Regions from separate parts of the Neptuniibacter marinus genome, predicted to be linked through region 3. Evidence: predicted binding sites of a transcription regulator. Region 3 holds the regulator's gene; each other region holds the start of a gene.
What was found. Region 3 encodes sigma-54, which starts transcription at its own class of promoters, with help from an activator protein. Its sites were predicted from a motif close to TGGCACNNNNNTTGCTNT; they were not measured.

Region 1 (6,127 bases), 250 kb from region 3:
TACTGATTGATGACACGCCGACCGCTGTATTGAGAAGTGTTGGCCATAAGCTACACAGGGATACAGTGATCAATGAGGTGATGAATGACTTCGCAAACATCGGGTCTTTACTGACGTATACTGCACTGACAACCATCGTTACTAAGGGTAACCAAGCCAGTGGTGAGACGGGTTTAAATAGCTGAATCAGTGGATTGAAGGCGGAGTAAAGTGTGCTATTTAAACCGATGAGTATTCCCGCCGGAATAGCGATTAGTGAGGCGATAATGAAGCCTGCAAGCACGGTGATTAGGCTTGTTAAAATCTGATCAAAAAAGGTGGGTTTACCGGTGTATGGACGCACTTTTACTGTAGCATCAGGATTTTTTTCGAGTTTCTTTGCGTTACGTAGCTCTTGGCGCTCGTGGAATTTAACCTCTTTCACCCGCTCTGCTTGATGTTCCTCTATTAATGTAATCGACTGTTGATAAACCGCCGCAGGACCGGGGAAAGTGCCTAGCGAAGTGTGGACGCTTTTGGCCCCGATCTCCCAAATGAATAAGAAAACTAACAAACCAATTAGCGGTATCAGTAAAGACTTTCCCAATTGACTGAAGTTTGCTTTAGGGTTTTCAATAAAATGGCTCAGGCCTATTGTGGCTAAAATTTTACTCATGACATATTACCTTCCGTTGATCTGTTGCCCCTCTGGTACAGAGGGGCTTTGTTGTTAGATCAAAGTGTTTGATCTGGCTTCAGACCGATTGAGAATTTTTCTAGGTAGGCGTTTGGTTGCTTGCCATCAAAGGTGATGTTGTCGATAAAGTGTGTTTGTGGTGCTTTGTAGCCATCTTCGGAGACAAAATCAGGGAACATATCCGCAGTCATTTTACCTTCCTCAATGAGTTCTTTTGCGGCAACTGCATAGATATCTGGGCGGTAAACTTTCTTAGCAATATCCATAAACCACTGATCTGATTTAGGCTCAGCAATTTGTCCCCAACGACGCATCTGAGTTAGATACCAAATCGCATCAGAATAGTACGGGTAAGTGGCGTTATAGCGGAAGAATACGTTGAAATCAGGCACCTGACGTTTATCGCCTTTTTCGTACTCAAAAGTACCAGTCATTGAGTTAGCGATAACATCATAATCTGCACCTACATAATCAGATTTGGATAAAATCTTCACTGCTTCTGGGCGGTTAGCATTATTGTTGTCATCTAACCATTTAGCGGCACGAATCATCGCTTTAACAACACGAATATGGGTATTAGGATTTTCGTCTGCCCAGCCCTTAGAGACACCAAAAACTTTCTCGGGGTTGTTTTTCCATATTTCATAATCGGTTACGACTGGAACACCAATACCTTTAAACACCGCTTGCTGGTTCCAAGGTTCGCCCACACAGTAACCATAGATAGTGCCAGCTTCCATTGTTGCAGGCATTTGAGGTGGCGGAGTCACTGATAACAGTGCATCTGCATCGATCGTACCTGATGTATCGCCGTTATGAGGCGCATAATAACCAGGGTGAATACCGCCTGCTGCTAACCAATAACGTAGTTCATAGTTATGGGTCGAAACAGGGAATACCATGCCCATGTTAAAAGGCTTACCTTCATCTTTATATTTTTCGACAATAGGCTTTAACGCATCCGCTTTAATGGGGTGAACGGGTTTGCCGTCAGGCCCTTTTGGTACGTATGGCTTCATCTGATCCCAAATATCATTGGAAACGGTGATGGCGTTACCATTAAGGTCCATGCTAAACGCCGTGATAATGTGGGACTGAGTACCAAACCCAATGGTTGCGCCTAAAGGTTGGCCTGCAAGCATATGAGCACCATCTAGCTGACCGTCAATAACGCGATCTAAAAGCACCTTCCAGTTGGCTTGGGCTTCTAAAGTGACGTAGAGGCCTTCATCCTCGAAAAAACCTTTTTCGTAAGCAATTGCGAGAGGGGCCATATCAGTTAGTTTAATAAACCCGAATTTTAAATCTTCCTTTTCAGGCTCGCCGATGGCTGCCCATGCAGGGGTTGTAATTAAGGCAGCGGCTAACACCGTACTACTGATAATTTTGCTTAGTAGAGCAGTCTTCTTTTTAAGCATGGTTGGCTTCTCCAGTCTTGAAAAATAAAAAAGGCGCCTAACGTGATCACAGTCTTGTGATTCGTTAAGGCGCCTTTGCCATAAAATAATCGAGCGGGCTTTTCTGCCCGTTTCTGTATTTATCGAGCACTCTTCGTTGAATGGCTCATTTGTTTTTTTATAAAGCATTACCTATGCCAAAAAACTAAACCTCTTTATATACAGATAGTTATATATGTAATCAGTAATTTTTATTACTCTGTTTCTACAAGGGTGCGCTGCACAATAGTGCGTATTTGTGTTAGCAGGGTGCGTATTGATGCATACAATTAAACGAATGGAGTAAGTGGGTGCCGATTATCGAGCTGTAGGCGAGCGAATGGGTTCAGGGAGAAGAAAGGCAGAAGTTGCACTCCTGCCTTGATGTTTAGCTAACCCATTTTTGAAAGAGGTCTTGGCGGTAAACTGTACGGCTAATGATTGCAAAATCGGCAGGGTTGTCTGCGTCTGATAGTTGCCCACAGTCTAACATCTGGCTAAGAATAAACTCGCCCTGTTTCGGGTCGGGAACATTTACTTGCTTGCCCGCGAAATGTTGTTTCATCGCAAGGGGCGGTGTGTAGTCAGAAAGCGTAGTGGCGGCTTGATCTAGGTATGGGGGTAGCGCAAGGAGTTGGTATAGTTCCTCTTTATTGTTGATATCTTCAACCCATTGGCAAGCTTCATATAACGCTTTTACTAATGCTTGGTGGGTATTAGGGTAGGCCGCTGCCCACTCTTGAGTCACACCAAGAACCTTTTCTGTATGGGCTCCCCATATTTTGTGTCCGGTTGTCAGTAAGCCGCCGATCTTCTGAATGAGCGCTAAACTATTCCAAGGTTCACCTACGCAATAACCATCTATAGCGCCATTAGATAAGCTTGGTATCATCTGGGTTGGTGGAACAGCAATTAATTGCACATCATGTTCTGCATCAATCCCATGTTGTTCAAGCCAGTAACGAAGCTGATAATAATGGTTTGAGTATGGATATACCGTTGCCATGACCGGTTTGACTGAGCTGCTCTTGACCTGTTTTTTAAATTGCTCACCGACTAGTTTGTCGTCTTCCCAGTTATCAATTGTTTTGGATAAGAGGGTATGGAACTCTTCAGATAAAGTGATTGCCGTACCGTTTTGGCTCAGTGCTAGGGCTGTCATCATCGGTGTTTTGTTGCCGTTTAAGCCAAGCGTCGATGCCAATGGCATCGGGGCCAGCATATGTGCGCCATCGTACAGGCCAAAGCTTACTTTATCGCGTATCGAGGCCCAAGATGATTCTTTGCATAAAACGACATCGAGGCCGTGTCTTTTGAAAAAGCCTTTTTCTCGGGCGACCACTAAAGGTGCGCAATCTAAGAGCGCGACAAAACCGAGCTTCAGGTTGTTTTTTTCAAGTGTCAGTGGTGCTGACATAAATTATCCTCTTCTCTCTACTTGCTCAGGCCGTTCGTTAGTTCCAGAACATCAATAACGCTCTGGGCGACATCGGGTAGCTTTTGACCGCGATCCATGGCGAGCTTACGAAGGGTTTCGAATGCTTGTTTTTCATCGCACCCTTGATGCTTCATTAACATGCCTTTGGCTTTTTCGATCACTTTTCTGTCAGCCAGTTGGGTTTTCGCTTTTTCGAGTTCTGCGCGCAGTGAGCTATGGGCATCGAAATGAGCAATAGCGGTATCCATAATCGCTTTTACCCGATCTGGCTGTAGCCCGTCCGATATGTAAGCACTGACGCCCGCATTAATAGCATCAGACATAGTTTTACGATCATTTTGCTGCTCAGCGAAAAAAACGATAGGTCTTGGATTGTTTTTGCTCATCGTTGACATACTTTCGAGTGTGTCTCGATTAGGCGAATCCATATCAATAATAACGATGTCTGGATGGGTATCCTCAACACGTTTATTGAGATGGGTAGTATTGGGTAGTTGGCAGACGACATGATGTCCTAGTGAGTGCAAGGCTTCTTTGAGTGCCTGTACTCTTTCCGGTTCGTCATCTATCAGTAAAACATTTAAGCGATTCACGTTACATATTAATCCATATCCGGAGGTGGATACTGGTTAATTAAGCAATAAATGTTCCATTGTGGTGCGGGAGACTTATTTAATTGTTGTTTGGAGGTACGCTGCTGTGGATAAGTGGGTAAGATGTAGCCTGTGTAATCAGGCGTTGGGTCTTGGCGATATCCTAAATTGGCACAGTGCTTGCTGAGTCACTCATCATATTTATTGATAAAAATGTACAGCATATTTAGTACATAAAAAATTATAGTAGCGCAACGGAGCGCACTTATCTGGCAACTAGCAGATATGTGGCTCCGTGCCGTGTACGCTGTAAACTGGAAAGTGCATCTGGATTTGTGTGTTACAAAGTAGTGGAGGTTTAGATGCACAAAATGACAACGTGTCCATACTGCGGTGTGGGCTGTGGTGTTGATGCTGATATTCTGGATTCCGGTTCAATCGGTGTTAAAGGCGATAAATCTCATCCGGCTAATTTTGGCAGGTTATGCGTTAAAGGCTCGGCCCTGCATGAGGTATTAGGTGCGGGTGGTCGTCTACTTTCCCCTCTTATAAATAATGTCCCTGTTTCTTGGGATAGCGCACTAGATGAGGTCTCTTCTAGATTTCTTCGCACTATATCGGAGCATGGGCCGGACTCTGTAGCTTTTTACTTATCCGGTCAATTGCTCACAGAAGATTATTATGTAGCCAATAAATTGATGAAAGGTTTTATTGGTAGCGCTAATGTGGATACGAATTCACGTCTTTGTATGTCGTCAGCTGTAGCGGGTTATAAACGTGCCTTTGGTAGCGATACAGTGCCATGTTCCTATGAAGACTTGGAAAAAGCGGAACTATTAGTGCTGGTCGGCAGTAATACCGCGTGGAACCACCCTGTTTTATATCAACGTATGCAGGCTGCTAAGAAAAAGAATCCCTCCCTGAAAGTAGTAGTGGTTGATCCTCGCCGAACAGCAACCTGTGATTTAGCGGATCTTCATTTGGCACTTAAACCGAGTACCGATAGTGAGTTATTTTCAGGATTATTGAGCTATCTGGCTGATCAGAATTGTTTAAATCATGATTACATTGAGCAATACACAGAAGGTTTTGAACTTGCTTTAGCTTCAGCTCAGCAGCAGTTTGACTCAGTTTCAGCGGTAGCTAAGTATTGCGATCTAGATAGTGATATTTTAACAACGTTTTATGAGTGGTTTGCCCAGACTGATAAAGTTGTGACTTTTTATTCTCAAGGGGTAAACCAGTCTTTTAGTGGCACTGATAATTCCAATGCAATCATTAACTGTCACCTTGCCACTGGTCGTATAGGTTTTGAAGGTGCGGGCCCGTTTTCTATTACTGGACAGCCTAATGCTATGGGTGGGCGTGAGGTTGGCGGTTTAGCAAATCAGCTAGCCGCGCATTTGGACTTCTCTTCACCTGAGTATATTGATCTTGTCTCGCGTTTTTGGAATGCACCGAATATTGCTCAAACCGAAGGTTTAAAGGCGGTTGAGCTTTTTCAAGCCATTGAAGAGGGTAAAGTTAAAGCGGTTTGGATTATGGGGACAAATCCTGCGGTGAGTTTACCTAATACCCATCAAGTGACACAGGCGTTGGAAAAGTGTCCCTTAGTGGTTGTTTCTGATTGTATGGCGAGTACTGAAACCCTTAAATATGCTGATGTTTGCTTACCCGCAACAGGGTGGAGTGAGAAAGATGGCACAGTCACTAATGCAGAAAGAAGAATTTCACGTCAGCGTAGTCTCTTAGCACCTACGGGTGAGGCTAAACATGATTGGTGGATTATTAGTGAAGTGGCCAAGAAAATGGGTTTTGAAGATGCATTCTCTTATCAACATCCAGCAGAAATTTTTGCAGAGCATGCAGCGCTCTCTGGTTTTGAGAATGATGGCAACAGAGATTTTGATATTAGTCTGTATCAAGATATAGATATTGATACTTATAATTCTTTTAAACCTGTTCAGTGGCCGGTGACTCAGGA
Region 2 (6,127 bases), 1.4 Mb from region 3:
CCGCCTGCGCCAGCAAATTGACGCTCCAATATGTCATTCAATTCCTGTAACGCTTGCGGCTGAATACGATCCAAAGCAGCAACGCGCATAAGAATATCAAGGCGTTGCTTTTCATCGAAACACCCTAAAACACCCGCCGCCACATCAGCTTCAAGATAAGCTACAACCACCGCCTGAATCTGTGGATGCTCATAACGAATAATTTCTGCGATTTGTCGAGGCTCCATCCAGCGCAACGTATCAAGGCCAGACGTATTGGTGCTCATAAGAATACGATCAAGGAGAGTTTTAGCTTTTTCTTCACCTAACGCCTGATTAAGCATAGAGCGAATATAGATATCGTTATTAATGCCTATACCGGTTTGGTCGCTAACCAATCCCATAAAGTCACCTACAACCGATTCTACTTTTGTCTGAGGAACATTATTTAACTGTGCCATCGCCTCTCCAATCATTTGAACCTCTTTAGGGCCCATATGTTTGAGAATTTCTGCAGCGTCAGTTTCACCCAAGCTAATCAGCAGGATGGCGGCCTTATCAATTTCACGCCCCCCCTGATCCGCTCCGTCACTCATTATCACCTACCCATTGTTTAACTGCCTGCGCTACTCTCGCAGGATCTTCGGCCACCATACTACGAATAGCATTTAACTGATAATCAAAACTTTCATTGGGGGTAGGTAGTAATTCATCATCACTGCCAAAGGTCACAGAATCAGACGAAAAGTCAGCGCCATCTAACCCAGCCAACTCAGCACTCACATCACCCGCAGCACCCAAACCAGCAACATTGCCAGCGGTACCTGCTGTCGCCAAGTTACGCAAAATTGGCCTTAAAATACCAAAAACCAAAACCAGAACAAAAATAACAGCCATTGCTTGCTTAGCGATATCCCAGATCCAATCTTCTTTCCAGATCGGAATATCTTCTGTCACTATAGGTTCTTCAGCGACAAAGGGAGTATTCACAACATTAACACTATCGCCACGCAAGGCAGAAAAACCTACAGCATCTTGGACAAGTATACGTAAGCGCTCCAATTCATTCTGATCCCAAGGCGCCCTGATCGCATCACCGCTTGCAGGGTCCACGCTAGACAAATCATCTACCACAACCGCTACAGTTAAACGTCTAACACGTCCTTGTTGATGCTTGGTATAACTGATCGTTCTATCCAACTCATAGTTTCGAGTCGCCTGCTTACGAGCGGAACCTGGAGATCCACCTCCCGCCGCAGCACTGTCACCCGACCCTACTTGTTCAGGAACACTACTTGGCCCTGGCGGCTGATTAGATAATGCACCAGGCACCCCAACAGGTGCACTTCCGCTAACACGAGATTCATCCATCGTTTGCTCACTACGCAACGCTGGCAGATCCGGATTATAAAGTTCATCCGTTTGCTCAACCGCTGTAAAGTCCACATCAGCAGATACTTCAGCACGGAAACGCCCCGCCCCCACAACGGGCTGCAGAATACTATTAACCCTATTGAGCAAAGTTCCTTCTAGGCTTCGTGTATATTCAAGCTGCTTCGCTGCTAAAACGACATTAACGTCTTTGTCGCGCATATTCAGCAAACGGCCCTGCTGATCAACCACTGTTACATCTTTAACATTAAGAGCAGGAATACTTGAAGCAACTAAATTAGCAATTGATGCAACTTGATCCCGTTCGAGAGCTCGACCAGAAAAAAGCTCTAAGAAAACTGAGGCTGTAGGCTTACGAGTGTCGCGAATAAACACCGTATCTTTAGGTATAGCTAAATGCACCCGAGCATTTCGAACGGCCGTCATACTAGCGATTGTGCGCGCCAGCTCACCCTCTAAGCCTCGTCTATACCTTGTCGTTTCCATAAACTGACTGGTACCGAGACTTTGCTCTTTATCCATAATCTCGAAGCCTACAGTTTTATCTGCAGTAAAACCTTCAGCCGCAAGTTTTAAACGTGCTTGATGAACATATTCATCAGGCACCAGTATAGCCCGACCATCCGCATCAAAATTATAGGGGACATTGTATAAACGAAGTTGTTCGATAATCTGATTCGCATCAGAAAAAGAGAGGTTACTAAAGAGAACTCGCTGCTCAGGCTTTTGAGACCATAGAACAACAGCAAAGCCTATAGCGACACTGGCAGCCAACCCAACCATCAAACCGAGTTGACGTACAATACCTAGCTTATTAAAACCTTGCATTGGGTTTCCACTTAACGTTTCAGAACCACCAGCCACAGCCACTCACCTTGAATTTCTATTTTTTATTAGATCGGCATTTTCATAATATCTTCATAAGCTGACACCAAGCGATTACGTACCTGGGTCATAGCTTGAAAAGATACAGACGCCTTCTCAGCCGCAATCATTACTTGCGGTAAATCGATACTCGAATCACCTTGCTCGTACGCAACCGCCAACTTTTTGGCACTTACCTGAGTATCATGCACACCATCAACGGCATTTTTTAAGATATCTCCAAACGACGTCCGCCCTACAACACCATTTTCCTTCAAACCTTCCGGCGCAATATCCGCCATATCGGAAGAAGGGGCTTGGACCTGCGCTTTAATCGTCCGCATCTGCATAAGAACGCTATTTATATCTGCTCTTTCTATCATACCAACACCAAGCGGCAATTTATTGACATTATAATCACACTTAGCACTTCATCAATAGAGGATAACAAAATAATGTCATTATTTTGTCTATTCAGACTATAAATGAGTGCACACGGTAGAGATAAAGCAAAAAACGGGCCATGAGCCCGCTAATCTTTTGACGTATTATCTATTAATAATGCGTTTCTGGTGGATCGCCGTATTTCAGACGCACATACATCAATGCTACGGTCAAAGCATCACCTATAGCAGTATGCCGCTCCAACATGGGGATATCTAACTTTTTCGATATAGTATCAAACCGCAAATCAACATTACCACCAACAGACTTCCACTTGATAATATCGTGATAGACGTGCGAAAGCTCAACCGCCTTGTTCGGTAAACCAAAGCCATATAGAGGCCTGATAAACTTATCCAACATGCGAATATCATAATTCACGTAATAGCCCAAAATAGGACGATTTCCCACAAACTCAAGCACCTGCTGCAAAGCATCTTCAATCTCGATACCTTCCGCTAAATCGCTCTCACGAATTTTATGAATTTTAATGGAATCGCCGCTCAAAGATTTGGGTGGCTTTAATTTAATATCTAGCCGCTCACTCGAAAGTACTTTGCGACCTCTAATCTTAACCGCACCTATAGATACAATTTCACCTTGCTTCACATCCAAACTTGTAGTTTCACAATCCAGCGATACAATTTCATCACCATTATAGGACTCAAAAAGATGGGCGAACGGACCCGCTTTGTGATCATATTTCTCTTTTATTCTTCTAACCGCTCTGGGTATTATCATCAACTAACCCCCGAGGTGATATCTCAGCTCAAGATGCTTCTTAAATCCTTTTACAATATGCAAAGCATCCCGTAACAGATCACGCTCCATTTTATCTAACGACTGTAATTCAATTAAGTTAGGTGTTTGGTCGTGACCAGTTTCACTACACTCTATACGTTTAATTTGCTGCCTTAACCTTAAACTAATAAATAAACTTAGCGCCTCCGCTAGCTCGCTACCATGTTTTTTCTGCAACTGTTCCTGCTCAACCAACGCTTCAATTCGCTCAAATGTATTTGTCACCTTGATACGATATTCAAGAGCAATAGTCCGAATACCATGAACTATAGGAAATATCCCACCCTTCTTAATATCTAAGTGCCCTTTATCTTTTAAATTACCAAAGAAGGTTAGCGGCGTATCGAACTCTAAAGACGCTTTTGCAAAATGGGAGAAAAAAACATCATTATTACGCAAATGACGCATAAACCAATTACGGCTCGCTTTAAATATAGCAGGGTTACCAGCCACAGGCTTAGCATCTATCGCGATAGCCAAATTCATCTGCGACTCACAGTCGCACTTTTCAGCCCACTCCCTCAACATCTGAGTCCATTCACCCAATGAACGAACCCAAGCAGGGTTTGAAACCATAATATTACCTGGGCACGGAGGAAAACCGAATCCGATCAAAGTCTCACTAAAGCGGTTTAAGGTCGCCTGCATCTCCGGCCAGACTAATCCATCTCGATAAATAACAGCATTATCTTGATCAGTTTTCATAATCTGTTCACCACGTCCTTCCGAACCCATCACCAAAAGGCAAACATGCGGCTGCATATCAGAAGGCATGATAATATTGAATAATTTGGCGATTATTCGACCATTCATGGCGGCTAAAAGATCCATAGCAAAACGCGTTTTAACGCCATGTGAAACCAAAGCCTTAATTAAATCATCTAAACCCTGCGCAGCCTCTTTTAGATCTTCAACCGTTTGCGCTCTCTCAATCCTCAAACCAATAACATGAGAATGACTCGAGAAATAGCTTAATACATCTGTGAGCTCTACAATCCCACTCATCTCAGATCCCTGCATAACCACAACACGTTCAATACGCTGCTGGGTCATAATAATTAACGCATTGAATAGATAATCGTCAGGTTCTACTGTAATTAAGCGGTAACTTGCTATCTCCGCAAGATCTGTATCCATCGGCATCTCATTCACGATGACCGCATCAAGCAAGTCAGTTCCCGTTACCATCCCATATCGGCTTCCTCGCCTAACCAACAAGCAATCCGATTTATGCTCTCGCATAATCAAGGTTGCTTCACGTATAGAGGTCCCCTCCACTATGACCAACGGTTCCCTAATCAACCCATCAGATACTTTAGCCAACATAAATTCAGCCATATCTTGGTCTTTGCCATGCTGCTGAACAATTTCAGCTTTAGCCGACAGATTTTGCTGGAAGTAATCAGCAAATAGGCTGTTAGTAGACATTAAGTCCAATAAAGTTTTTGTTGGTAAAACGTGACAAATAGTTTCCTCTTCAGCAATGAAGTTATGAATCGCTTTGCCACGAATTGATGACCAGCCACCGAAATAATCTTCATTTGTGTAATAAACAAAAATTTGCTCTCGGCTCGTTTCCCCCTCCTTAATAACTTCACTTTCTCCAACCCTTCCTTTCAAAATAATAAACACACCTTCAGGCTCCTCACCAGCAGCCATAATAACCTCACCTTTCTGGTAATAGCCTATATCTAGGCTAGAGCGCAGTGTGTTTTGCTCTTTTTCATCCAACAAACTAAACGGTAGATTTGTCATTTTGAAAGAATCAGGCATATCTAAAATCCTTATACAATATTCACAAAAAAAGGCGCTCCAACTCTACGCTGGGCGCCTCTTTAATAGGTGATTACTCGATCTTAATGATCATGAGCCTCAGCAGCGCCACGCGGAATACGCAGATCAGCTACAATCTCCTGAATTTCTTTTGGTGGTGCCGCAGTCATACTAGATACTACGAAACCAACAATAATATGCAGAACCGCACCAACAGTACCGAAGCCACCTGGAGAGATGCCTAAGAAATACTGATCAGGTGTACCACTACCAAATGCGAAGTAGTACATGTAGCACATTGTAGATACTAGACCTACCAACATACCGGCAATCGCACCTTGTGAGTTATGACGAGTCCAGAAGATACCCATAATGATTGCTGGGAATACTGAAGCACACGCCAAACCAAACGCCAAGGCTACAACTTGAGCAACAAAGCCTGGCGGGTTAATACCGAAGTAACCGGCAATACAAATCGCAACAATCGCAGCTAGACGAGCATAAAGAAGCTCCTGCTTATCGCTGATATTCGGATTGATAGTTTTCTTCATCAAGTCATGGGAGATCGCTGTTGAAATTACCAACAACAAGCCCGCTGCAGTAGATAGTGCCGCTGCAACCGCACCCGCTGCTACTAACGCAATTACCCAGTTAGGAAGCTGCGCAATATCAGGGTTAGCCAACACCATAATGTCTCGGTCGACATATACTTCGTTAGCAAATGGCTGTTTATTTGCATCAAAATCAGCACCAGTAAGAGGGTTAGTGGCTACACGCTGCCCATACTCACCCCGCTCTTCTGTGAAGGCCGGCTTGCCTTTCTTAGCGTCAAATGCAGGACCTGCAGCATACTGAACTTTACCGTCACCGTTAC
Region 3 (6,127 bases):
GTACGGCGAGGGCAACAACTTTGTCAATAGTCTGTTCAAATAAACCAATTACTGCTGAAGCGATAAATGCAGTGAGTAAATTGATACCTAGCCAAACTGCACGACGCCGTGTGGTTTTCATAACTGGGGCGAAGGTATCTTCATCTTCGTCTAAGCCTGCCATGCTCATTAATGAATGATCGGCATCTTCTCGGATAACATCGACCACATCATCAATCGTAATACGACCAACCAGTTTGCCATTGTCATCAACAACAGGGGCTGATACTAGATCATGTTCTTCGAACAAAGCCGCCACTTGGTCGTCGGGCATTTGGGCATTGATCGCTTTTATATCGGTGTTCATGATCTCTCGAATATTGATTGAGGGATCGGATACTAATAGTTTGGTTAAGGGTAGTAGGCCTATATATGAGTCTTTTCGGCTGACAACAATGAGGCTATCCGTCATTTCGGGGATTTCATCGTGGCGACGAATATAACGTAAGGTTGTTTCGACGCTAATATCTGGACGAATAGTTGTTGTATCTGTATTCATTAAGCCGCCGGCAGTATCCTCCGGATAAGAGAGCAGCTTTTCAACCCTAGACAGATTTTGTTTGTCCATGATGCGCAGGGTTTCTTTCATTACCCTATTAGGTAGCTGTTGTAGCACATCTACCATATCATCAGAATCAAGAGATTCGGTAAGTGCTAGTACCTCTTCAGTATTCATGCGACTTAAGATATCCGCTTGGATATCGTCGTTTAAATGCTGGAGTACTACGGCTTCTAAATCATGTGAGATTAAGTTCCAAAGGATCTGACGCTCTTTGGGAGGTGATTTCTCAATTAAGCGGGCAACTTCGGTTGGTCGCAAAGTCTTGTTTAAGGTGAAGCGAATTTGACGAAACTCACCACTATCTAAGGCATCGTTAAGCTTATCAAAATGTGATTTTGTTTCTTCAACGGCCATGGTTTTATCGCTTATGGACTTTGCTAGGTCTTCTTTTTTCAGTAGAAGAGTAAATAGAATGTAATCCTTTGATTATAACGGAAGCTGAAGGGATAAGCCTAAAAATTAATCGAGAGAGCCTTATTCTTCCTCATCGAATCTGTTATTGATCAGTTCTTCAATGGCGGATATTGCAGTCTCTTCGTCACTTCCTGTCACCTTAACGGTCAACGTTGTGCCTTTACTTGCTGCTAGCATCATTACAGACATAATACTCTTACCATCTACAGCGCGTCCGTCTTTCTCCATTAAAACTTCGGATGAAAAGCGTGATGTTACACCGATAAGCTTAGCGGCTGCTCGCGCATGTAAACCAAGTTTATTAATAATGAGTAGTTCTTTTTCTTGCATGATAGTTAGCTCAATTCACGATGACGAACATGGACATTATCCATATGTTGAGAGAAATGAGAAGCTAGACGTTCGCTAATATAAACAGATCGGTGTTGCCCACCTGTGCAGCCAACACCAATCGTAATATAACTACGGTTATTTTCTGAAAATCGGGGAAGCCAACGTTCAAGGAAGCTGGTTATATCTTCTATCATCTCTCGAACTTCCTGTGATTCCTCTAAGAAGTCCTGAACCGGTTTCTCTTGACCGGTATACTTACGTAGATCAGGAACCCAGTGAGGATTGGGTAGTGCGCGTACATCATAGACAAAGTCTACATCTAAGGGGACGCCATGTTTAAAACCAAACGATTCGAATTGGACCGATAATGTTTGGGCTTTGCGATTGGCAACCCGCAGTTTGACTGTATCTCGAAGTTCATACAGGGATAGGCGCGTAGTATCTATTCGAATATCGGCTAGGCTTGCGATAGGCTCTAAAAGCTTTAGCTCTGACTTAATTGATTGTTGTAGATTCTTATGGGTATCTGAAAGGGGGTGCTTACGTCGGGTTGAACTATAGCGTTTGAGGAGGGTTGCTTCCGATGAATCTAAAAAAATAACTTCATATTCAGCCCAATGATCTTGGCGAAGTTGATTTAAGATATCTGGAAATTTGGCTAAGTTACTGAGCAAATTACGCGCATCAATACTGACTGCTATCTGTTCAGGGTGACTAGGATCACTACTCATTTGTTGGACAAGGTCGGGTAGCAAAAGAGCTGGTAAATTGTCTATACAGTAAAAACCAATATCTTCTAAAGCTTGTAATGCTGTACTTTTTCCTGAGCCGGAACGACCACTAATCACAACAAGCTTCATTTTAACTCCTAGGCAGCACTCAATTCACATAATGTCTCATATAGAGAATGGCTGTCTTGGCTTTCCCTTAGTTTTGTTCTGGCTTCTTCTTGGCTAAAGAGCTCTGCAACTGAGGCTAGTGTAGCTAAGTGCTCAGATGTTGAGTCTTCAGGAACAATCAAAATAAATAGAAGGTCTACGGGTTTTCCATCAATAGCATCAAAATCTATAGGTGTGTCTAGTTTTACTAGATAGCCTTTAGCTTCAGTACATTCTGCCAGCCTGCAATGTGGAATGGCAATCCCGTCGCCTATTCCTGTGCTACCAAGCTTTTCGCGCGAATGAAGTCCATTAAAGACTGATGATGAGCTCATATCGGGATGTTGTTCCGATATTATTTCAGCAGCATTTTCCAGAATTCGCTTTTTACTACCACCCTCAAGGCCACAAAGGACGCTTGAGGGGGTTAATAGTTCATGAAGCAACATAATTTTTTGGGTACAGACCAGTTATTTGTGAGTTTTAGTTTTTTCTTTATGCTTAATGACTTGCCTATCTAGCTTGTCAGTAAGGCCGTCAATTGCAGCGTACATATCTTCGTGTTCATGTGTAGCAAAGAGCTGGGCACCTGCTAAGTGCATCTCCGCCTCAGCTTTCTGACGTTGCTTTTCTACGCTGAGTGTGACTTGCACATTGGTGATGTTATCAAAATGACGCTCAATTTTTTGTAGTTTCGAGAGCACGTAATTATTCATTGATTCAGTTAATTCTACATGGTGTCCAGTAATGTTGATCTGCATAGGTTTCTCCTATTTATTGCAGTGACATACTACTCTTGCCACTCTTTTATTAAACTAAACGTTTTCTTTCATTCGATGGTGGAATTCCCATCGCTTCACGATATTTCGCAATTGTACGTCTAGCCACTTTAAAGCCTTGTTCATCAAGAAATTGCGCAATTTTGTTGTCGCTTAATGGTTTCGCGTTGTTTTCAGCGGCAACCATTTTTTTGATAAGCGCTCTAATAGCGGTTGAGGACGCTGCACCCCCTGTTGCTGTACTTACATGACTCGAGAAGAAGTATTTTAGTTCAAATATTCCACGGTGTGTGTGCATGAACTTTTGTGTAGTCACTCGAGATATAGTGGACTCATGCATTTCCACTGCTTCAGCAATGTCATGAAGCACCATTGGCTTCATGCCTTCTTCGCCATGTTCAAGAAAGCCGATTTGTCGTTTTACTATCTCGTTAGACACTCTTAATAGGGTTTCGTTGCGGCTTTGTAAACTTTTAATAAACCATCGAGCTTCTTGTAGGTGGTTTTTTAGGTAGGTGTTATCAGAGCTATTATCGGCCCGTTTCACTAAACCTGCGTAACCTGAGTTGATACGTAGCTTAGGGGATACTTCCGGGTTGAGGTGGACGCGCCACTCTCCCTGTTGCTTGGTCACAAGCACATCGGGAATAACATATTCTGCTGCACTGCTACTGATTGAAGCGCCTGGTTTAGGATTGAGCCCTTGTATCAGTTGGATGACCTGCTGCAGTTGAGGCTCTTTTAAGCGTGTTTTTCTCATCAATTGACGATAATCGTGCGCGCCGAGTAGTTTTATATATTGTTGTGCAACTTTGATCGCTTCATTTTTCCAGAGTGTCTCAGGCGGTAGCTGTTGGAGCTGTATGCTTAAGCACTCGCTGAGGTCACGGCAGGCAATACCTGCTGGATCAAACTGCTGTATGCGGTGAAGAACGGCTTCAATTTCATCCAGCTCTACTTCTTCAAACTGCTCACCTGTTTGCGCATGGAAGTGATCTAAAATTTCATCTAGGGTGATGGTTAAATAACCATCAGGATTGATGCCATCAATAATGTTTGTTGCAATAAGACGATCAATATCACTCATTGGCGTAAGATTTAATTGCCAATGAAGGTGGTCTTGCAGTGTTTCTTCTGCAGTATCATTAGATTCAAAGGAATCAAAATCTTCCTTGCTTTGGCTTAGATTAGGGCCAGATGATTGGAATGTGTCTTCCCAGTTACTATCGGTTGATAGTTCTTCTGGTATTTTCTCATTCCAGTTATCTTCAGTTGTAATGTTATCGTCAAGATCGGCTTCAGCTGTCGCGGTGGCTGTAGCTTCAGGTTCTGTCTCTGGTGCCTGTGAATTGCTCTCTTGAGTCTCGGAAGCCGAGGCGTGCTCGTCTTCAGAGACATCAAGCATAGGATTGCTCTCTAATGCTTCTTGAATCTCTTGCTGAAGATCAAGCGTAGACAACTGCAGTAAGCGAATTGCTTGCTGTAGCTGTGGGGTCATTGTGAGCTGTTGCCCAATTTTTAGATGAAGCGCTTGTTTCATAATACTAAGGGACAAACTCCTGAAACTACATAATTCATTTATAGCTAAGTATATGCTTAAAGTGTGAACTGGTCGCCCAGATAAGCATTTCTTACTGCTTCGTTTGCCATAATATCGGCTGGTGAGCCGTTAGCAAGGATTGTACCTTCACTAACAATATAAGCTGTTTCGCATATATCTAAGGTTTCTCTCACATTATGATCAGTAATTAATATACCAATGCCCCTTGATTGAAGATGGCGAATGGTCTGCTTTATATCATTCACTGAGATAGGGTCAACACCTGCAAAAGGTTCATCTAATAGAATAAATTCGGGTTCGGTTGCTAATGCCCGTGCAATTTCTACACGTCTACGTTCTCCACCAGAAAGACTCATGCCCATACTGTCTTTTATGTGTGTGATATGGAATTCTTCAAGCAACTCTTCCATTTTTAACTGGGCAGCGTGTTTATCTAAGTCTTTTCTTGTTTCTAAAATCGCAAGTAGATTGTCCTTCACAGACAGTTTTCTAAATATAGATGCTTCTTGGGGAAGGTAGCCAATACCTTGTTGAGCACGGCCGTGCATAGGTAGTGCGCTAATGTCTTGTCCTTTGATTTTAACGGCGCCATTATCGGCCTGCACAAGACCAACAATCATGTAAAAACAGGTCGTTTTTCCTGCACCGTTGGGGCCTAGAAGGCCAACGATCTCACCATTTTTGATCTCTAGTGAAACGTCCTTGACAACTTCCCTGCCTTTGTAACGCTTGGCAAGATTTTTGGCCTCTAATAAGCTCATAGGGTTAGTTGGCCTTATTTTTCTTTTTAGGTTGAATAACCATATTTACACGTCCCGGTTCACCAGTTTCGTCTTTGCTTGCACCACCGAATGCGTTCACAATCGACTTGTCTAGATCATAAACGATCTTGTTTCCAGTAAAAGTGTCTTCTGCTTGGACAACCTTGGCCTCTTCGGTAATAGTGAGTTTTTGATCATCTACCTGATAAAGTAAGTGCTTGCCCCAAGCGTCGCTGTATGGGTCGCCTTTCCTAGGAAGTTGTCTGAAATGTGCAGGACTTCCTTTGGTAATGAGTTTTTCAACTCCATCTTCACCACGATACATATCAACGTGCTCTCCTTCAATGAGGAGTGATCCTTGTTTAATAATGACGTTGCCTTTGTAAGTGGTGATGCCTGTTTTGTCATCAATTTGCGCAGTATCTGCCGTAATGTAAATCGGCTGTTCTTGGTCGTCAGGAAGGGCATAAGCATTCGACACTGCAAAAGCCAAAAAAATGAAGGCTAGATTATAGAGCTTATTTAGCATTGTCATGGGTCCCTTCTACCCTGGAGTGTAAGTTAAGAACTCGATTATTGAAGTCAATATCCATACCTACGCCTTCAAGTATGCTTTGTTGTGATGTGATCTTAACGGGCTCATCAGTTTCTGCATAATCTTTATCAGGATAGATTGTAAGTTGCTCAGTGTTAAGTATGGTTGCTGATATAGAATCAGGATTATCATTAACTATGACATTTCCTGCAAGGTTTGTTTGATTATTATCATCTAAAACCGTGCCTGTGTCTGATGTAAGTTT
Region 4 (6,127 bases), 1.3 Mb from region 3:
GGCGGTGCCAACGAAGCCGTACTAACAATGCTTGAAGAAATTGGTGATGAATCTAACATCGAAGAATTTGTTGCTAAAGCGAAAGATCCGAACGATCCGTTCCGCCTAATGGGCTTCGGCCACCGTGTTTACCGTAACTTCGACCCTCGCGCCAAAGTTATGAAGAAAGCATGTGACGAAGTACTTGCAGAACTCGGTATCGAAAACGATCCGTTACTACGCATCGCCAAACGCTTAGAGCAGATCGCCCTAGAAGATGAATACTTTGTAGAACGTAAACTCTATCCAAACGTAGACTTCTATTCTGGCATCATTTTAAAAGCGATTGGCATCCCAACCAACATGTTCACTGTTATCTTCGCATTGTCTCGTACAATCGGCTGGATCTCCCACTGGAGCGAGTTCCACAGCAGCCCGAACAAAATTGGTCGCCCACGCCAATTATATACCGGCCCCGTGCAGCGCAAATACCCAGGCTAAACCCTAATGCGCACAGCCACTTAACAAAAGCCGCATATATGCGGCTTTTTTGTATCTACACTATCTACACAGAACCAACGCACTCTCCTACCCCAACACATAGACCCGAACGCACAGGACAAGCACAAAAGAGCTCACCCCGTAGCAACAAACCCACCAGCACCTTCACCAAGCCACCCTTCTCTGCTTTCTAGCCGAACAATATGGACAGCCAAGCTGTCGATAGAAAACCCAGTACAGCCCTGACAAAAGACGCGATACATGATTTATTATCACAACATCACCCAAGACACAGATAAGCAAAGAGACAAGCATCATGATGACACAAAAAAACCGAGCCTAGGCTCGGTTTTTTATTCAACACAGTACGTGCCACTCTAAATTAGACCAATTAACCACATCTCAGCGAACGACCGACACACACAAATCAACCTAGAACAACTCAAGCATCAGACGTAGATTCAATCTTATGAATACTCAAATCTGCACCGTTATACTCTTCCTCTTGCGTCAGCCGAAGTCCTAACAGCAACTTAATAGCACCATAAACCACAACACCACCAACAACAGCAACCAAAATACCCGCCCCAGTACCAATCATTTGAGAGGTCAAACTCACACCACCTAGCCCTCCCAGCGACTCAGCCCCAAAAATACCGACAGCGATACCACCCCAAGCACCACAAACGCCATGAAGCGGCCATACACCCAGCACATCATCAATCTTCCACTTATTCTGCTGAATGGTAAATAAACCCACAAAAATAACCCCTGCAATCGCCCCTACAACCAAAGAACCCATAGGATGCAGAACATCAGACCCAGCACAAACGGCAACTAAGCCTGCCAAGGGGCCGTTATGAATAAAACCAGGGTCATTCCGACCAAAAATCAGAGCCGTAATGATGCCACCCACCATAGCCATCAAGGTATTTACAGCAACCAGTCCTGAAATACCATCCATTGTCTGGGCCGACATCACATTAAAACCAAACCAACCAATACATAAAATCCAAGAACCCAAGGCCAAAAAGGGGATATTCGATGGAGGAAAGGCCACTAAACGCCCGCCTTTGTAACGCCCATTACGTATACCCAACATCACGACAGCAACAAGCGCTAACCAGCCACCCATACCATGCACGACCACAGACCCAGCAAAATCATGGAAAGCAGCACCAAAACTAGCCTCTAGCCAATCCTGAAAACCAAAATTACCGTTCCAAATAACCCCTTCAAAAAACGGATAGACAAACGCAACAATCAACGAAGATGCCAACAAGAAAGGCCAAAATTTAGCGCGCTCTGCAATACCACCAGAGACGATTGCAGGAATAGCCGCAGCAAAAGTCATCAAAAAGAAGAACTTAACCAGCTCATAACCGTTATTTGTTGCCAGCTCAGATGCAGGAGAGAAAAAGGTAACACCGTAAGCAACCCAATAGCCGATAAAGAAATAGGCCATCGCCGAGAAAGCAAAGTCAGTCAAAATTTTAACCAGCGCATTCACTTGGTTTTTATGACGAACCGTTCCTACCTCTAAAAAGGCAAAACCCGCATGCATGGCAAACACCATGATCGCGCCCATTAAGATAAATAAAGTATTCGAACTTTGGACTAGCGTCTCTACAGCGCTATTGACGTTTTCCACTGACAGTCTCCTGTTTTTTATCCGGCAAATGCACCGCACCTGTGCGCTATAAGTTAGCTAGCACCAATACAATGCAAGATCAGCATTTTTTTATACTTTTAATTGAATAGAATTTATGACCAAATAAGCTAAAACCCCTATTTCACAGGGCTTCCAACTCATTAGTCGCCAATTAATCAACGCTTTTATGCACCATTTAAAAGCATTAAGTATGCCAAACAGGATCAATCGCACTAAAAAACAGCTTACAGCTTATGAGTAATTCTAAAGCAGCTATGTATACGCTGATTTCGTTTAAAATCCGGATCTAAAGTACTGTAAGTTATATCTTCAACAACATAATCACTTAACGCATCGTGATCTATTTTGAAGCGTCTATAATTATTGGAAAAGTACAATACACCCTCTTTACGCAATAACCGCATTGCAGCATCAACCATATCCACATGATCTCGCTGCACATCAAGCACCCCCTCCATACGCTTTGAATTCGAAAAGGTAGGCGGGTCCATAAAAATAAGATCATAAGCAGGCTGCCGCTGCATGCGCAGCCATTTAAGGCAATCACCCTGCACCTGTTGATGCGCGTCCTGATCAAAGCCGTTAAGGTCAAGATTGCGCTTTGCCCAATTTAGATAGGTCGCAGACATATCAATACTGGTCGTCGTTTTTGCGCCCCCTTTTGCAGCATGCACTGATGCAGTGCCGGTATAACAAAACAGATTTAAAACGTCTTTACCCGCTGATTCTTGCTGAATACGATAGCGGATGGGGCGGTGATCGAGAAACAGTCCCGTATCAAGGTAATCATGTAGGTTGACTAATAAGCGACAACCGTACTCATTCACCTCTTTAAAACGATGAGTCTCTGACTGTTTTTCATATTGATTTGAACCTTGCTGCTTTTTACGCTGCTTTAAAATCACTTTATTAGCAGGGATATCTAAGGCAACAGGGATCGCAGCCATCACTTCCTGTAATCGTGAGAAGGTTTTAACTGGATCAATTTTTTTCGGTGCAACATATTCCTGAACATGCACTTCATCACCATAAATATCGATCGCCACCGAATATTCCGGCATATCCGCATCATAGAGCCGGTAGCACTCTATCTGCTCTTTCTTAACCCATTTAGCTAACTGTTTTCTGTTTTTTAATAAACGATTTGCAAACATTTGAGCACCATCACTCAACGGCACCACTTCCTCCTCTTCGCGCTCCCTTTGCTCTGGTCGATGCTCGGAGATTGGGTAAACAAACAGGCGACTTTCTAACGCACCATTAAACAACTTATATTGTTTATCTGCACGCATCCCCATCACCTTACACAGGTCAGGATTAGACGTGAAAATAGCGGCAGTCCAACCAGCAAACTGCTCTTTTAACTTGTCACCCAAGTGACGATAGAGAAACATTAACTGCTGGGTTTCACCTAAGCGCTCCCCGTAAGGCGGATTAGTAACTAACAACCCTACCCCCTGAGGCAACTGTTCGCGTTCAAGGTCTTCCACTCGACAGGCCGCAAAATCGATAAATCCAGCAACTCCAGCTCGTTCCGCATTTTGTCGGGCGGACCTTAATACAGATTTATCTTCATCGCGGCCCACTAAGCTGATCTCTAATTGAGATAAACCCTTAGCTTTTCGCCCATTCGCTTCCGCAACCAGTTCATCCCATATCCCTTTTTGATGACCCGTCCAGCGGGAAAAGCCATAACGCTTCCGCTGCAAGCCCGGCGCAATATCAGCAGCCATCATTGCCGCTTCAATCAGTAACGTCCCTGAACCACACATGGGGTCCAGTAAGAGATCAAAGTCAGCGATACGCGTAGGCCAACCACTTCGAAGTAAAACAGCCGCCGCTAAGTTCTCCTTCATCGGCGCTTGTCCCGCCTGTAATCTATAGGCACGACGATGCAAACTATCACCTGAAAGATCAATTGCCACCGTCACTTTGCCACGATGCATACGCACGTTAATACGCAAGTCCGGAGCAACCTTATCGACACTAGGGCGCGCGCCCGTCAAATCACGTATCTGATCCACAATAGCGTCTTTAACCTTTAGCGCACCAAAATGGGTATTATTAATTGCGCGAGTCTGCCCCGTAAAATCGATCAACAAAGTGCCTTCACTACGCATATGATCCAACCAACTCACTTGCTGGACGGCACCATAAAGATCTTCTGTCGTTTCAGCATCCCCTTGATAAACAGGCATCAATACACGGTTAGCTAAACGCGACCAAAGACAGATGCGGTAAGCATCTTCAAGATCACCATGACACTGCACACCCGCCACTGTTTGCTTGGTATCCTCAACACCGAGCTGGTGTAACTCCTCCTCAAGCAGCAACTCAAGGCCTTTAGGGCATGTCAAAAACAGTTTCATAGCAATCATTTACTCTGTAAGTATTTCATTCAACTTGCGATTGCAATGAAAAAAAATCATTACCAATCACAAATGCTTATTCATTAACTAACTTGATGAATGCACTCATTTTTTTGCATCCACGTAATAAGTTGTACTATCAAGTCTATACGCTCGATAAACATATTCAATCGCGTTCTTGCGTTTTTTCCGTTATCAATAGAGGTCTACTATGTAATTTCAAATAACTACTAGGTAGATTTTAAGCGGATACCATGTCTCAAGGAACCGCTGCTCTCACAACTAAAACATCAAGAGAGGCTCAACTACATGAAGAGACAAAAACGTGATCGTAGTAACACACTTTTCAACCGAGGCTTTCAAGCCGGCATAAATGGAAAATCCCGGGATCTCTGCCCGGTCAACACATCAGACCTTAGAAGTCACTGGATGAGTGGTTGGCGACAGGGACGAGAAGCTCACTGGAGCGGCATGGATGGAGTATCAGCAATACAAGCCGACCCAGCATTTCATTAAACTTATTTAAAAAGGCTCCCTACTAGGGAGCCTCATAATGGAGGGTTATATCTAATAATTTATGCAGATATCTGCTCTATTGCACGAACCGATTCAGTTACTAACTTAGGTCCACGGTAGATAAACCCACTGTATATTTGAACTAGGCTTGCACCCGCTTCTATCTTTTCTGCCGCATCAAACCCTTCAGTAATTCCACCGACACCTATAATAGGTAGCGCTCCATCTAACTCTTTCGCGAGAGTCCGAATCACTTTAGTCGATTTATTACGCAAAGGCGCACCAGAAAGGCCACCAACTTCATCCGCGTATGACAACCCTTCAACACCGTCACGGGATAAGGTCGTATTCGTTGCTATAACCCCATCAATTTCATAAGACTTTAGGGATGCCGCAACTAAAACTAGCTCCTCATCAGTCATATCCGGTGCAATTTTAACGGCGATAGGCACATAACGATCATGAAACTTCGCTAGTTTTGCCTGTTCAGATTTAAGTGCATCTAACAAACTATTTAATGCCTCACCGTATTGTAGTGTCCGTAACCCTGGAGTATTCGGCGAAGAAACATTAACGGTTATATAACTTGCTCGATTATAAACTTTACGTAAGCAATAAAGATAATCGTCATTAGCATCTTCATTAGGCGTATCTTTATTTTTACCTATATTAATGCCCAGTACGCCTTTATAACGACTTTTATCTAGATTAGATAACAATCTATCTACACCGTCATTATTAAAGCCCATACGATTAATAATTGCGCCTTGCTCAGGTAAACGAAAAATTCGAGGCTTGGGATTTCCATCCTGAGGACGAGGCGTTACGGTACCGACCTCTACAAAACCAAAACCCATCGCTGCCATACCATCAACGGCAATGCCGTTTTTATCTAATCCAGCAGCCAACCCTACACGGTTAGGAAAATTAATACCCATAACCTGAACCGGATCAGATAATTTTTCAGCACCCAGTAACTTATTCACACCTAATGCAGACGCTAGATTCATTGAATGCAAGGCTAGGTTGTGTGAAAGTTCGGGATCAAGCTGAAACATTAAAGATCGAGTCAGTGAATACAACATACAGA

Region 1: the regulator sigma-54 is predicted to act here: its motif matches at 2,256-2,273, upstream of ACOQOE_RS13345 (CmpA/NrtA family ABC transporter substrate-binding protein).
Region 2: the regulator sigma-54 is predicted to act here: its motif matches at 2,742-2,759, upstream of fliE (flagellar hook-basal body complex protein FliE).
Region 4: the regulator sigma-54 is predicted to act here: its motif matches at 2,331-2,348, upstream of ACOQOE_RS08030 (ammonium transporter).

The regions. Positions count from the first base shown of each region.
Region 1 covers NZ_OZ245004.1:2,824,537-2,830,663, reverse strand. Annotated here, with positions in the region: gene ACOQOE_RS13350 (ABC transporter permease) at 1-655, opposite strand, end outside; gene ACOQOE_RS13345 (CmpA/NrtA family ABC transporter substrate-binding protein) at 715-2,094, opposite strand; gene ACOQOE_RS13340 (CmpA/NrtA family ABC transporter substrate-binding protein) at 2,501-3,529, opposite strand; gene ACOQOE_RS13335 (ANTAR domain-containing response regulator) at 3,547-4,143, opposite strand; gene ACOQOE_RS13330 (molybdopterin-dependent oxidoreductase) at 4,515-6,127, shown strand, end outside.
Region 2 covers NZ_OZ245004.1:667,622-673,748, reverse strand. Annotated here, with positions in the region: gene fliG (flagellar motor switch protein FliG) at 1-575, opposite strand, end outside; gene fliF (flagellar basal-body MS-ring/collar protein FliF) at 568-2,199, opposite strand; gene fliE (flagellar hook-basal body complex protein FliE) at 2,265-2,618, opposite strand; gene ACOQOE_RS03115 (3'-5' exonuclease) at 2,791-3,420, opposite strand; gene ACOQOE_RS03110 (putative nucleotidyltransferase substrate binding domain-containing protein) at 3,424-5,253, opposite strand; gene ACOQOE_RS03105 (sodium:solute symporter family protein) at 5,337-6,127, opposite strand, start outside.
Region 3 covers NZ_OZ245004.1:3,076,508-3,082,634, reverse strand. Annotated here, with positions in the region: gene mgtE (magnesium transporter) at 1-955, opposite strand, end outside; gene ACOQOE_RS14485 (HPr family phosphocarrier protein) at 1,076-1,345, opposite strand; gene rapZ (RNase adapter RapZ) at 1,351-2,208, opposite strand; gene ptsN (PTS IIA-like nitrogen regulatory protein PtsN) at 2,217-2,675, opposite strand; gene hpf (ribosome hibernation-promoting factor, HPF/YfiA family) at 2,697-2,987, opposite strand; gene ACOQOE_RS14465 (RNA polymerase factor sigma-54) at 3,037-4,545, opposite strand; gene lptB (LPS export ABC transporter ATP-binding protein) at 4,602-5,327, opposite strand; gene lptA (lipopolysaccharide transport periplasmic protein LptA) at 5,332-5,862, opposite strand; gene lptC (LPS export ABC transporter periplasmic protein LptC) at 5,846-6,127, opposite strand, start outside.
Region 4 covers NZ_OZ245004.1:1,728,265-1,734,391, reverse strand. Annotated here, with positions in the region: gene gltA (citrate synthase) at 1-480, shown strand, start outside; gene ACOQOE_RS08030 (ammonium transporter) at 923-2,131, opposite strand; gene rlmKL (bifunctional 23S rRNA (guanine(2069)-N(7))-methyltransferase RlmK/23S rRNA (guanine(2445)-N(2))-methyltransferase RlmL) at 2,377-4,521, opposite strand; gene rmf (ribosome modulation factor) at 4,831-5,037, shown strand; gene ACOQOE_RS08015 (quinone-dependent dihydroorotate dehydrogenase) at 5,097-6,122, opposite strand.